DNA from 2 places in the Stenotrophomonas sp. YJH_SMC_73 genome. Region 2 is predicted to be linked to the other one. Evidence: predicted binding sites of a transcription regulator. Region 2 holds the regulator's gene; the other holds the start of a gene.
The links. The regulator FliA, encoded in region 2, starts transcription of late flagellar genes. The targets are predictions, from matches to a motif close to TAAAGTTTNNCNNNCNNNGGCCGATAA.
Positions count from the first base shown of each region.

Region 1: the regulator FliA is predicted to act here: its motif matches at 1,418-1,444, upstream of AC5P8R_RS20300 (flagellin).

Region 1 covers NZ_JCAFTJ010000018.1:322-5,300, forward strand. Annotated here, with positions in the region: partial or broken gene AC5P8R_RS20295 (flagellin N-terminal helical domain-containing protein) at 1-33, opposite strand, end outside; gene AC5P8R_RS20300 (flagellin) at 106-1,323, opposite strand; gene flgL (flagellar hook-associated protein FlgL) at 1,723-2,925, opposite strand; gene flgK (flagellar hook-associated protein FlgK) at 2,922-4,802, opposite strand; gene flgJ (flagellar assembly peptidoglycan hydrolase FlgJ) at 4,811-4,979, opposite strand, start outside.
Region 2 covers NZ_JCAFTJ010000016.1:25,133-30,111, forward strand. Annotated here, with positions in the region: gene flhA (flagellar biosynthesis protein FlhA) at 1-535, shown strand, start outside; gene flhF (flagellar biosynthesis GTPase FlhF) at 681-2,297, shown strand; gene AC5P8R_RS20050 (MinD/ParA family ATP-binding protein) at 2,284-3,171, shown strand; gene AC5P8R_RS20055 (RNA polymerase sigma factor FliA) at 3,168-3,914, shown strand; gene cheY (chemotaxis response regulator CheY) at 3,972-4,364, shown strand; gene AC5P8R_RS20065 (protein phosphatase CheZ) at 4,364-4,969, shown strand; gene AC5P8R_RS20070 (chemotaxis protein CheA) at 4,972-4,979, shown strand, end outside.

The DNA of each region.
Region 1 (4,979 bases), on a different contig from region 2:
CGACATCGTATTGGTGTTGATGACTTGTGCCATGAGGAGAGGTCCTTGAGCGGTTGCACGTGAGTTGGGTTAGACGCCCCCGACGTGCCCCGGGGGCGGCTCATGTCAGCGCTGCAACAGGCTGAGCACGTTCTGCGGTACCTGGTTGGCCTGGGCCAGCATGGCCGTACCGGCCTGCTGCAGGATCTGGGTGCGGGTCAGTTCGGCGGTTTCCTTGGCGAAGTCGGTATCGCGGATGCGGCTGCGCGACGCGGACAGGTTCTCCGAGGAGGTCTGCAGGTTGGCGACCACCGAGGTGAAGCGGTTCTGGATCGCGCCGAGGTCGGCGCGGACGCTGTTGACCGATTCCAGGGCCTTGTCGACGATCGACATCGCCTTCTGTGCGCCTTCGGCGGTGGTGACGTTCAGGTCCTTGACGAAGCTGGCCGCTGCACCGGTCAGGGTGCCGCCGTTGGTGCTGGTCTCGGTCAGGCCCAGGCCGGCGAGGGTCGCGGCGGTGGCGCCGGCCGGCGGAGTCGCCGCGCTGACACCCAGCGCGAAGGTCTGGCCATCCTTGACCGAGGCCAGGCTGACGACGCCGGCATTGACCGAGGCAACCACGCCGGTTTCGCCCAGCTTGTTGTTGATCGCCGCGGCGGTGGCCGAGGTGATCGATTCGCCGGCCTTCACCGTGAAGTCGCTGATGGTGACCGTGGTGGCGGAGCCGCCCGGCGGGGTGACCGAGACCTGCAGGCCGGAGTAGGTGGTGTCGGCCGTCGCCTTGTCCACCGCCAGTGCGGTGCCGGTATAACCGTTGGCGAAGGTGGCCGCGCCCAGCGAATCGGCCTTGGCGTTGACCACGCTGTTGATGGCGATGGCCTGTCCGGCGTTGGCACCCACCTGGAACAGCTGGCTGGTGAAGCTGCCGTCCAGCAGCTTGGTGCCGTTGAAGTCGGCCTGCTTGGCGACGCGGTCGATCTCGCTGACCAGCTGGGTCACTTCAGCCTGCAGGGCCTTGCGGTCGCTGGCCGAGTTGGTGGCATTGGAGGCCTGCACACCCAGTTCGCGGATGCGCTGCAGGTTGTTGCCGACTTCGTTCAGCGAACCCTCGGCGACCTGGGCCAGCGAGATGCCGTCGTTGGCATTGCGGATGGCCACGTCCAGACCGCGGATCTGGGTGGTGAAGCGCTCGCTGATGGCCAGGCCGGCCGCGTCGTCCTTCGCGCTGTTGATGCGCAGGCCGGACGAGAGGCGCTGGATGGTGGTGGCGAGCGAGCTGCCGCTGGTGCTCAGGTTGCGCTGAGCGTTGAGCGACATCGTATTGGTGTTGATTACCTGTGCCATGGGGTCGTCTCCTCTTATATGGAACCCGTTGGTGAATGAAACGAAGCGCCGCCTGTTTTTTTGTGTGGCTGTGTGCTTCGCCGTTGCCAAATGAATAACGGCGCTTTGTCAACAACCTTTAGCCGTGAATTCCGTTGAAGCCAGAATTCGTTGCCTGAAGCTGTTTTCCCGGGGTTTTCAGCCCTGTTGCCAGGGTGGAAGCGGCCCCGGGAGGGGCGGTCGGGCAGGGCCTGACCAGCGCTGATGAAGGTATCGGCGGGGTCGGGCCGGGCTTGATGGAGAATCACGGAAAATCGGTCGGCGACGGCCAGGTGGCCGCGCAGCGGCGGGCAGGCGCGCAAACGAAAAAGGCCGCGATGCAGGGCATCGCGGCCTTTCGGGACTGACTCGGGCGGCGCGTCAGCGCAGCTTGTTGAACAGCGACATCGACTGCATCTGCGAGAAGATCGTCTGCGCCGCCTGCAGCGCGGTGCTCTGCAGCTGGTACTGGCTCAGCGCATCGGCGTAATCCAGGTCGCGCATCTGCGACAGCGTGGTCTTCAGGGTCACGCCATTGGCCTCGCGCATGTCGGCGGCATTGTCCAGCGCCTTCAACTGCGCACCGCCTGCGGCACGCGAATCGATCATCCGCTCGGAAGCGCGCGCCACGTCGCGCAGTGCGCTCTGCAGCTGGTTCTGCTGCGCAGTCATCTGCGCGGTGGTACCGGTGTCGGCACCCAGCGCCGCCACCAGGTTGTCCATGGTGGAGAAGATGTCGCGGCTGCTGGCGGCCTGTACGCTGAAGCTGTCACCCGCCGCCGGTGCGCCGGTGATGCGCAGGCGCACACCGTTCACTTCCAGATCGTCGCCGGCCTTGTAGGTGCCGGTTCCGGTCACGTTGCCCGCACCATCCACCACCTCGTACTGGTTGCCAGTGGTGAAGCGCACGCTGAAGCCCTGGCCGTTCCAGCTGTCGCTGCCGTCGCGGGTGATGTTGGTCAGCACGCCGTTGCCGGTGTTGCCGGCCGCGGCGCTGCCGTCGACGAAGCCATCGCCGGTGGGAATGCGCATGAAGATCTCGCTGCCGGGCAGCGCGTCCTTCACGTAGGTATCCGGACCGACTTCAACCTGGCGCTGGGTCTGGTCGCCACGGTAGACCACTTTGCCGTTGATCTTGGCAAACGGCGGGTCGCCGTCGTTGGTGCCACCGAACACGTAGCGGCCGGTGCCATCATCGGCATTGGCCAGCGACAGCAGGCCGTCGCGGATCTGGTTGACCTCGGTGATCAGCGTCTTCTTGTCCGCCGCGCTCAGCGCCGGGTTGCTGGCCTGGATGGTCAGATCGTTGACGCGTGCCATCAGGTCGTTGACCTGTGCCAGGGTGTTTTCCTGCACGCCCAGGCGGTTCTGCACGTTGCCGGCATTGAGCTTCATGCGGTCCAGTGCAGCCAGGCTGCGGTCAAGGCCGACCGCAGTGCCGGCGGCAACCGGATCGTCCTTGGCGCTGACGATCTTGCTGCCGGTGGCAATCTGCTGCTCCAGGTGGCTGAGCTTGGCCTGCTTGGCCATCATCAGCGACACCGACTGGTTGAACATCATGCTGGTGGAGATGCGGCTGCTCATCGGCGGACGGCTCCCAGGATGGTCTGGAACATGCTGTCGGCGGTCGAGATCAGCTGCGAGGCGGCCTGGTAGGCCTGCTGCAGGCGCAGCATGTCCGCCGCTTCCTCGTCCAGGTTCACGCCGGAGACTTCGTCGCGGGCTTCCTGCGCCTTGTCATTGATCACCAGCTGCGCGTCGAGCGAGTACTCGGCCGAGCGGGCGGCGGCGCCGACCTGGGTGGTCAGGCCACCCAGTGCACCGTTCAGTGTCACCGTTCCGGCGTTGAACGCCTTCGCGCTTTCCACCTTGGCCAGCTTCGACGCGTTGCTGTTGTCCGACGAACCGGCCGGGGTCGGGGTGATGTTGAAGGTATCGCCCACCTTCGGTGCACCGTCCAGCACGAAGCTCCAGCCGTTGGCGCTGATGGTCTGGCCGGGCGTGTAGGTCTGCGGCGGCCCACCGTCGATGGTGTAGGTGGTGGCCGAGGTGAACACGATCGCCGACGGATTGCGCAGGTTGGCGTTGGTCGAATCGGTGACGGTGACACCGCTCAGCTTGCCGGTACCGGTGTTGGCGGTGGCGGCCGCGCCCTTCACCGCTGCAGCGGCGGCGATGCGCGACGGATCGGTGATTGCCACTTCCATGCTGCCGGCCACGCCCGCGGTCGGCTGCAGCAGGAAGCGGTCATTTGCAGCCGGCGTACCGCCGACGACCAGCTTGACGCCGTTGATCACCAGCGGATCGGCGGCGGTGCCGGTGCCGGTCAGCGGGATGCTGGCGCCGGTGTCGGCGCGGCTGGCCTTCCAGTTGGTGCCATCGAACTGCAGCACCACGTTCTGCGCGTCCAGCTTGCCCAGGTCGCCGTAGGTTGCGCTGAGGCTGGCGGTGCCGGTATTGCTGTTGTTGCCGGTGACGCGCGGGTTGCCGATGGTGAAGAAGTCCCCGCCCAGCTGGCCATACAGGTCCACGCCCTGGTGGTGCGCTTGGTTGAAGCTCTCGGCCAGGCCCACCGCCAGCTTGCCCAGTTCAGCCTGGGCAGGGGTCAGCACGGTGTCGCGGAATTCCAGCAGGCCACCGATCTGGCCGCCGACCGCCTTCGGGTCGAGGCGGATGGTGTTGCCCTGGGTCTCCAGCGCCAACTGCAGGCGCTCGGGCTGGTACGGGTCGGCCACGGTGGTGACCTTGGTCGCCGTGGTACCCACCACCAGCGCGTTGCCGCCGGCGGTGTAGACATTCATGATGCCGCCGTCCTGGATCACCGCCGTGCCACCGGTGTAGCCGATCAGCTGGGTGATCAGCTGGTCGCGGCGGTCGAGCAGATCGGGTGCGGCAGAGGCGATGTTGGTGCCGATGGCGCCGTTGATCTGCGCGATTTCCTGCGCCAGGCGGTTGACCTCGGTGGCACCGGCCAGCAGGCCGTTGTTGACCTCGCTGTTGAGGTTGTTCAAGTGCGTGTTGAGCTGCACGAAGCGGTTGGCCAACGCCTTGCCGCCGTCGAGCATGTTCTGGCGGTCGGCGGTGCCGGCCGCGTTGGACGACAGGCCACTGACCGAATCGAAGAAGTTCGACCAGACGCCGGCCACATTGGTGGCCGCATCGGAGAACAGCGCGTTGACCCGGTCGGCCATGCCCGAAAGCTGTTTCAGGCGCGCCAGTTCACCGCTGCTGTCGAGCAGGCGCGAGATCGCCAGCTGGTCGGCCGTGCGGCGGATGTCAGTGATCCGGGTGCCGTTGCCGACCGTGCCATAGCCGTAGTTCTGCGGGTCGGCGGTAGCGAAGTTGACCTTCTGCCGGCTGTAGCCGGGCGTATTGAGGTTGGCCACGTTGTGGCTGGTGGTCGCCAACGCACGCTGGAAGGCGAGCAGGGCACCGGTACCGGTGGAAAGTACGCTGGACATGGGGTTCCTCAACGACGGGTGATACCCAGCGCCGCGGTCGCGGTGCTGGCGAAGGTCTGGCCAAGGCGCGCGCCGGCGTCGGTCACGGCCGCTACGGCACGCTCGATGGTCGGGCCGCCGGCGATCGCGGCGATCTTGGCCGCATAGCGCGGGTCGGTGGCATAGCCGGCGCGCTGC
Region 2 (4,979 bases):
CAACCTGGCCAAGAGCGCGCCCAAGCTCGTCGAAGATCTGACGCCGAAGGCGTTGCCGCTGTCGGCGGTGGTGCGCGTGCTGCAGAACCTGCTGGTCGAGCGCATTCCGATCCGTCAGCTGCGCAAGATCGCCGAGGCACTGGTCGAACATGCGCCCAGCAGCCAGGACCCGGCCGTGCTGACCGCCGCTGTTCGCACCGCACTGGGCCGCTTCATCGTGCAGGAGATCGCCGGAATGTCGGCGGAGCTGCCGGTATTCACCCTCAACCCGCAATTGGAACGTGTCTTGCAGGAGTCCACGCAGGGCAACGGCGCCGCGCTGGAACCCGGACTCGCTGAGCGACTGCACCAGAGCCTGGCCGAATGTGTCAGCAAGCAGGAAGCCCGCAACGAGCCCGCGGTCGTGCTGGTACCTGGCCCGGTGCGCGCCGCGCTGGCCCGCCTGGTCCGCCACAGCGTTCCGTCGCTGTCGGTCCTGGCCTACAGCGAGGTGCCGGAGGACAAGCGCCTGAAGCTGGTCGGAACGATCAGCTGACGCCGCCCTGCGATGCGCCAGAAAACAGACACCACTTTCGAACCAACGCAACAGACAGATACCAAGGGGAACCCGCACCGTGCAGACCACCGACCACCCGAGTTCTCCGACCGCCACCCCGCCGTCTTCGCCCCGTGACCACAGCATGAAAATCAAACGATTCGTCGCCGCCGACATGCGCTCGGCCATGAACCTGGTGCGCAAGGAACATGGTCCTGACGCCGTGATCCTGTCCAACCGCCGGATCGAGGAAGGCATCGAGATCGTCGCCGCCGCCAACTACGACGAGAGCGCCGTGCAGCGTGCACTGGAAGCCTCGCGCCGTGACGTTGCACCGCCGCCGGCACCCAAGCCGCGCACCGCCGCCGACGCGGTGATCGCCGCCGTCACCCGCCGCCGCAGCAGCTCCCCGGCGCCGGAACCGGTCGCGGCCACCACCTCGGCAGTGGCCGCCCTCGCCCGCGCCGCCGTCGGTGCCACCGGCCGCACTCTGGACAGCGCCGACGAGATCGTGCCGACCCGGGGCAGCACGGGCTTCGCCGCCACCCTGGCCCGCGCCGCCGTCAACGAACCGGCACCGCCGGACCAGATCTTCGCCCCGTTCGCCGAGGCCATCGTTGCACCGGCCGCCACCGTGCCGGCCAACCGCGCGCGCTTCCAGATCGACCCGCCGCACGAGGCGCATCACGAAAGCGTGGCCCCGGCCGTGCAGCCGCCGCCGCTGCCGACCGCTGCCGTGATCGACGCGCAGCCCGGGATCGCCGCCAGCGAACCGGCAGCGGTCGAAGCCGCTATCGAGGCCAGCCCGGCCCCCATGCTGGCCCCGGCACCGACGCTGACCGTGGTTGCCCAGGACGACGCCGAGATCCGCCAGCTGCGCCAGGAAGTGGCCGGCATGCGCCAAGTGATCGAGCGCGAGATGAACCGCTTCACCGACGAGCGCCTGCGTGGCAGCCCGGTGCGCGCCACCGCGCTGGACCTGATGGACGAGTACGGTTTCGACGCCGGGCTGGCCCGCGACGTGGCCATGCAGATCCCGCTGGAAACCGAAGCCCATCGTGGCCGCGGCCTGATGCTGGGGCTGATCTCGCGCAAGCTGCCGATCGCCCCGGTCGACCCGCTGGAGGAAGGCGGCGTGATCGCGCTGGTCGGCCCGACCGGCGCCGGCAAGACCACCACCATCGCCAAGCTGGCCTCGCGCTTCGCCGAGAAGCACGCCCCGCGTGACGTCGCCCTGGTCACCACCGACACCACCCGCATCGGCGCCCGTGAACAGCTGTATGGCTACGGCCGCCAGCTCGGCATCGCCGTGCACGAGGCCAACAGCGGCACCGACCTGGACCAGCTGCTGGAACGCTTGAAGGACTACAAGCTGGTGCTGATCGATACCGCCGGCCTGGGCCCGCGCGACCGTGCCCTGGCCGCCCAGCTGCAGTGGCTGCGCGCCGCGCGCCAGGTGCGCACCCTGCTGGTGCTGCCGGCCAACACCAGCTTCGGCGACATGGACGAGGTGGTGCGCCGCTTCGGTGCGGCCAACCTGCAGGGCCTGGTGCTGAGCAAGCTGGACGAGACCGGCCGCTTCGGCAACGCCCTGTCGGTGGCCGTGGACCACGCCCTGCCGATCACCTGGGTGACCGATGGCCAGGACGTCCCGGAGGACCTGCACCGGGCCAGTGCAGCCAATCTTGTACTTCGCCTTGAAGATTTGCGCCGAGCGGCCGATATGCCCTGCAACCCGGAGTTGAACCATGCCGTCGCGTGAGTACGCCAAGCTGACCAAGACCTTCCCGCTGTCGGCCACCCGCAGCGAGCCGCTCGGCCCTGTGCGCACCATCGCGGTGACCGGCGGCAAGGGCGGCGTGGGCAAGACGAATGTGTCCGCCAACCTGGCGGTGGCGCTGGCCGGCATGGGCAAGCGCACGCTGCTGCTGGACGCCGACCTCGGCCTGGCCAACATCGACGTGATCCTGGGCTTGAACCCCACCTTTACGCTGGCCGACCTGGTGGCCGGCCGCTGCTCGCTGGACGACGTCATCGTCGAAGGTCCGAACGGCGTGCTGGTGGTCCCGGCCGCTTCCGGCCGCCGGCACATGGCCGAGCTTGCCCCGGCCGAGCATGTCGGCCTGGTCAACGTGTTCTCCGAACTGGAACGCGAGCTGGACATCATGGTGGTCGATACCGCCGCCGGCATCACCGACGGCGTGCTGACCTTCTGCCAGGCCGCGCAGGACACCGTGGTGGTGGTCTGTGACGAACCGGCCTCGATCACCGACGCCTACGCACTGATCAAGGTGCTGTCGCGCGAGCGCGGCGTGGACCGCATCCAGGTGGTGGCCAACATGGTGCGCGACCCGAACGAGGGCCGCGTGCTGTACGAGAAGCTGACCCGCGTCTGCGAGAAGTTCCTTGCCGATGTCTCGCTGAACTACCTGGGCTGCGTGCCGCAGGATGACTGGCTGCGCCTGTCGGTGCAGCGCCAGCAGCCGGTGGTGAAGGCCTATCCATCCAGCCCGTCGGCGCTGGCGATCACCGAGATCGCACGCCGCACCGCGCGCTGGCAGGCACCGACCGAACCGCGCGGTGGCGTCGAGTTCTTCCTCGAACGCATCCTCAAGCAGCGTGGGGTGGCCGCATGAAAGGCGCAGCCCACCAGTACAGGGAAGTCCAGCGCTCGGCGGCCAACGAGGTCATCGCCCAGCATTCGGACCTGGTGCGACGCATCGCCCACCACCTGGCCGCGCGCCTGCCGGCCAGCGTCGAAGTCGATGATCTGATCCAGGCCGGCATGATGGGCCTGATCGAAGCCTCGCGCAGCTACGACGCCGACCAGGGCGCCTCGTTCGAGACCTATGCCTCGATCCGCATCCGCGGCTCGATGATCGACGAGATCCGCCGTGGCGACTGGGTGCCGCGCTCGGTGCACCGCCGTGCCCGTGATGCCGCCGCCACCATCCGCCGCCTGGAACAGAGCACGGGCCGTGCCGCCAGCGCCACCGAAGTGGCCGCCGCGATGGAGATGCCGCTGCCCGAGTACCTGAGGCTGATGGAAGACGCCGCACGTGGCCAGGTGCTGAGCCTGGAGTCGCGCATCGAAGACCAGGGCGAACTGGATACCGTCGCCCAGGGCGGCCCGACTCCACAACAGGTGCTGGAGCGCGGCGAGTTCGGTCGCGAGCTGGGCAAGGCCATCGGCCACCTGCCCGAGCGCGAACAGCTGGTGCTCTCGCTGTACTACGAGCAGGAGCTGAACCTGAAGGAGATCGGCGCGGTGCTCGGCGTGAGCGAGTCGCGGGTCTGCCAGATCCATGGCCAGGCCGTGCTGCGCCTGCGCGGCCGCCTGAAGATTTTCGAGGCCGTCGACGCCGGCCTGGAAGAATGAACATCCCCGAGGCGACTGCCCCCGGCCGCCCGGAATGAACAACAAAGGAACTCTGCTTTGAACAAGAACATGCGCATCCTCATCGTCGACGACTTCTCGACCATGCGTCGAATCGTCAAGAACCTGCTGGGCGATCTGGGCTTCACCAACACCGCCGAAGCCGAGGACGGGCATGCCGCGCTGTCGCTGCTGCAGAGCCAGCCCTTCGATTTCGTCGTCACCGACTGGAACATGCCGGTGATGACCGGCATCGAACTGCTCAAGGCGATCCGAGCCGACGCCAAGCTGAAGACCCTGCCCGTGCTGATGGTCACCGCCGAAGCCAAGCGCGAGCAGATCATCGAAGCGGCCCAGAACGGCGTGAACGGCTACATCATCAAGCCGTTCACCGCGCAGACGCTGGAAGAGAAGCTGGGCAAGATCTTCGAACGCCTGGCGGCCAGCGCCTGATGGATACCACGGTCGACAAGAACGCCCTCGCCCTGCGCCTGCAGGAAGCCCTGGATGCCCTGGAGTCCGGTGACGAAGCCGCCTGGCGGCAACGCATCGACGGACTGGTCGCGCTGCGCACGCAGCCGATGATGAGCGGCCTCTCGCGGCTGGCCCGCGAGCTGGGGCAGGCCCTGGGCGAACTGCCGACCGTGCCCAGCGAGGCCGGCGAACTGGACGATGCGTGCGCACGTCTGGACCACGTGGTGGCGATGACCGAACAGGCTACCCACCGCACCCTGGACCTGGCCGAGGAATGCCGCAGCCTGACCGAGCAGCTGCGCGCCGAAGGCCTGCAGCCAGGCCAGGACGTGCAGCTCGAGCGCATCCGCCACAACCTGACCGAGATCGCCCTGACCCAGAGCTACCAGGACCTGACCGGGCAGATCATCCGTCGCGTGGTCGGCATCGTCCGCCGCGTGCATGAAGGCTTCGGCGCGCTCGGCCTGCCGCCGGAACAGCATCGCACCGACCCGGAACTGGCCGGGCCGGCACTGAAGGGACTGGACCGCCACGCGGTCTCGCAGAACGACGCCGACGACCTGTTGTCGGATCTGGGGCTGTAAGCATGAGCGC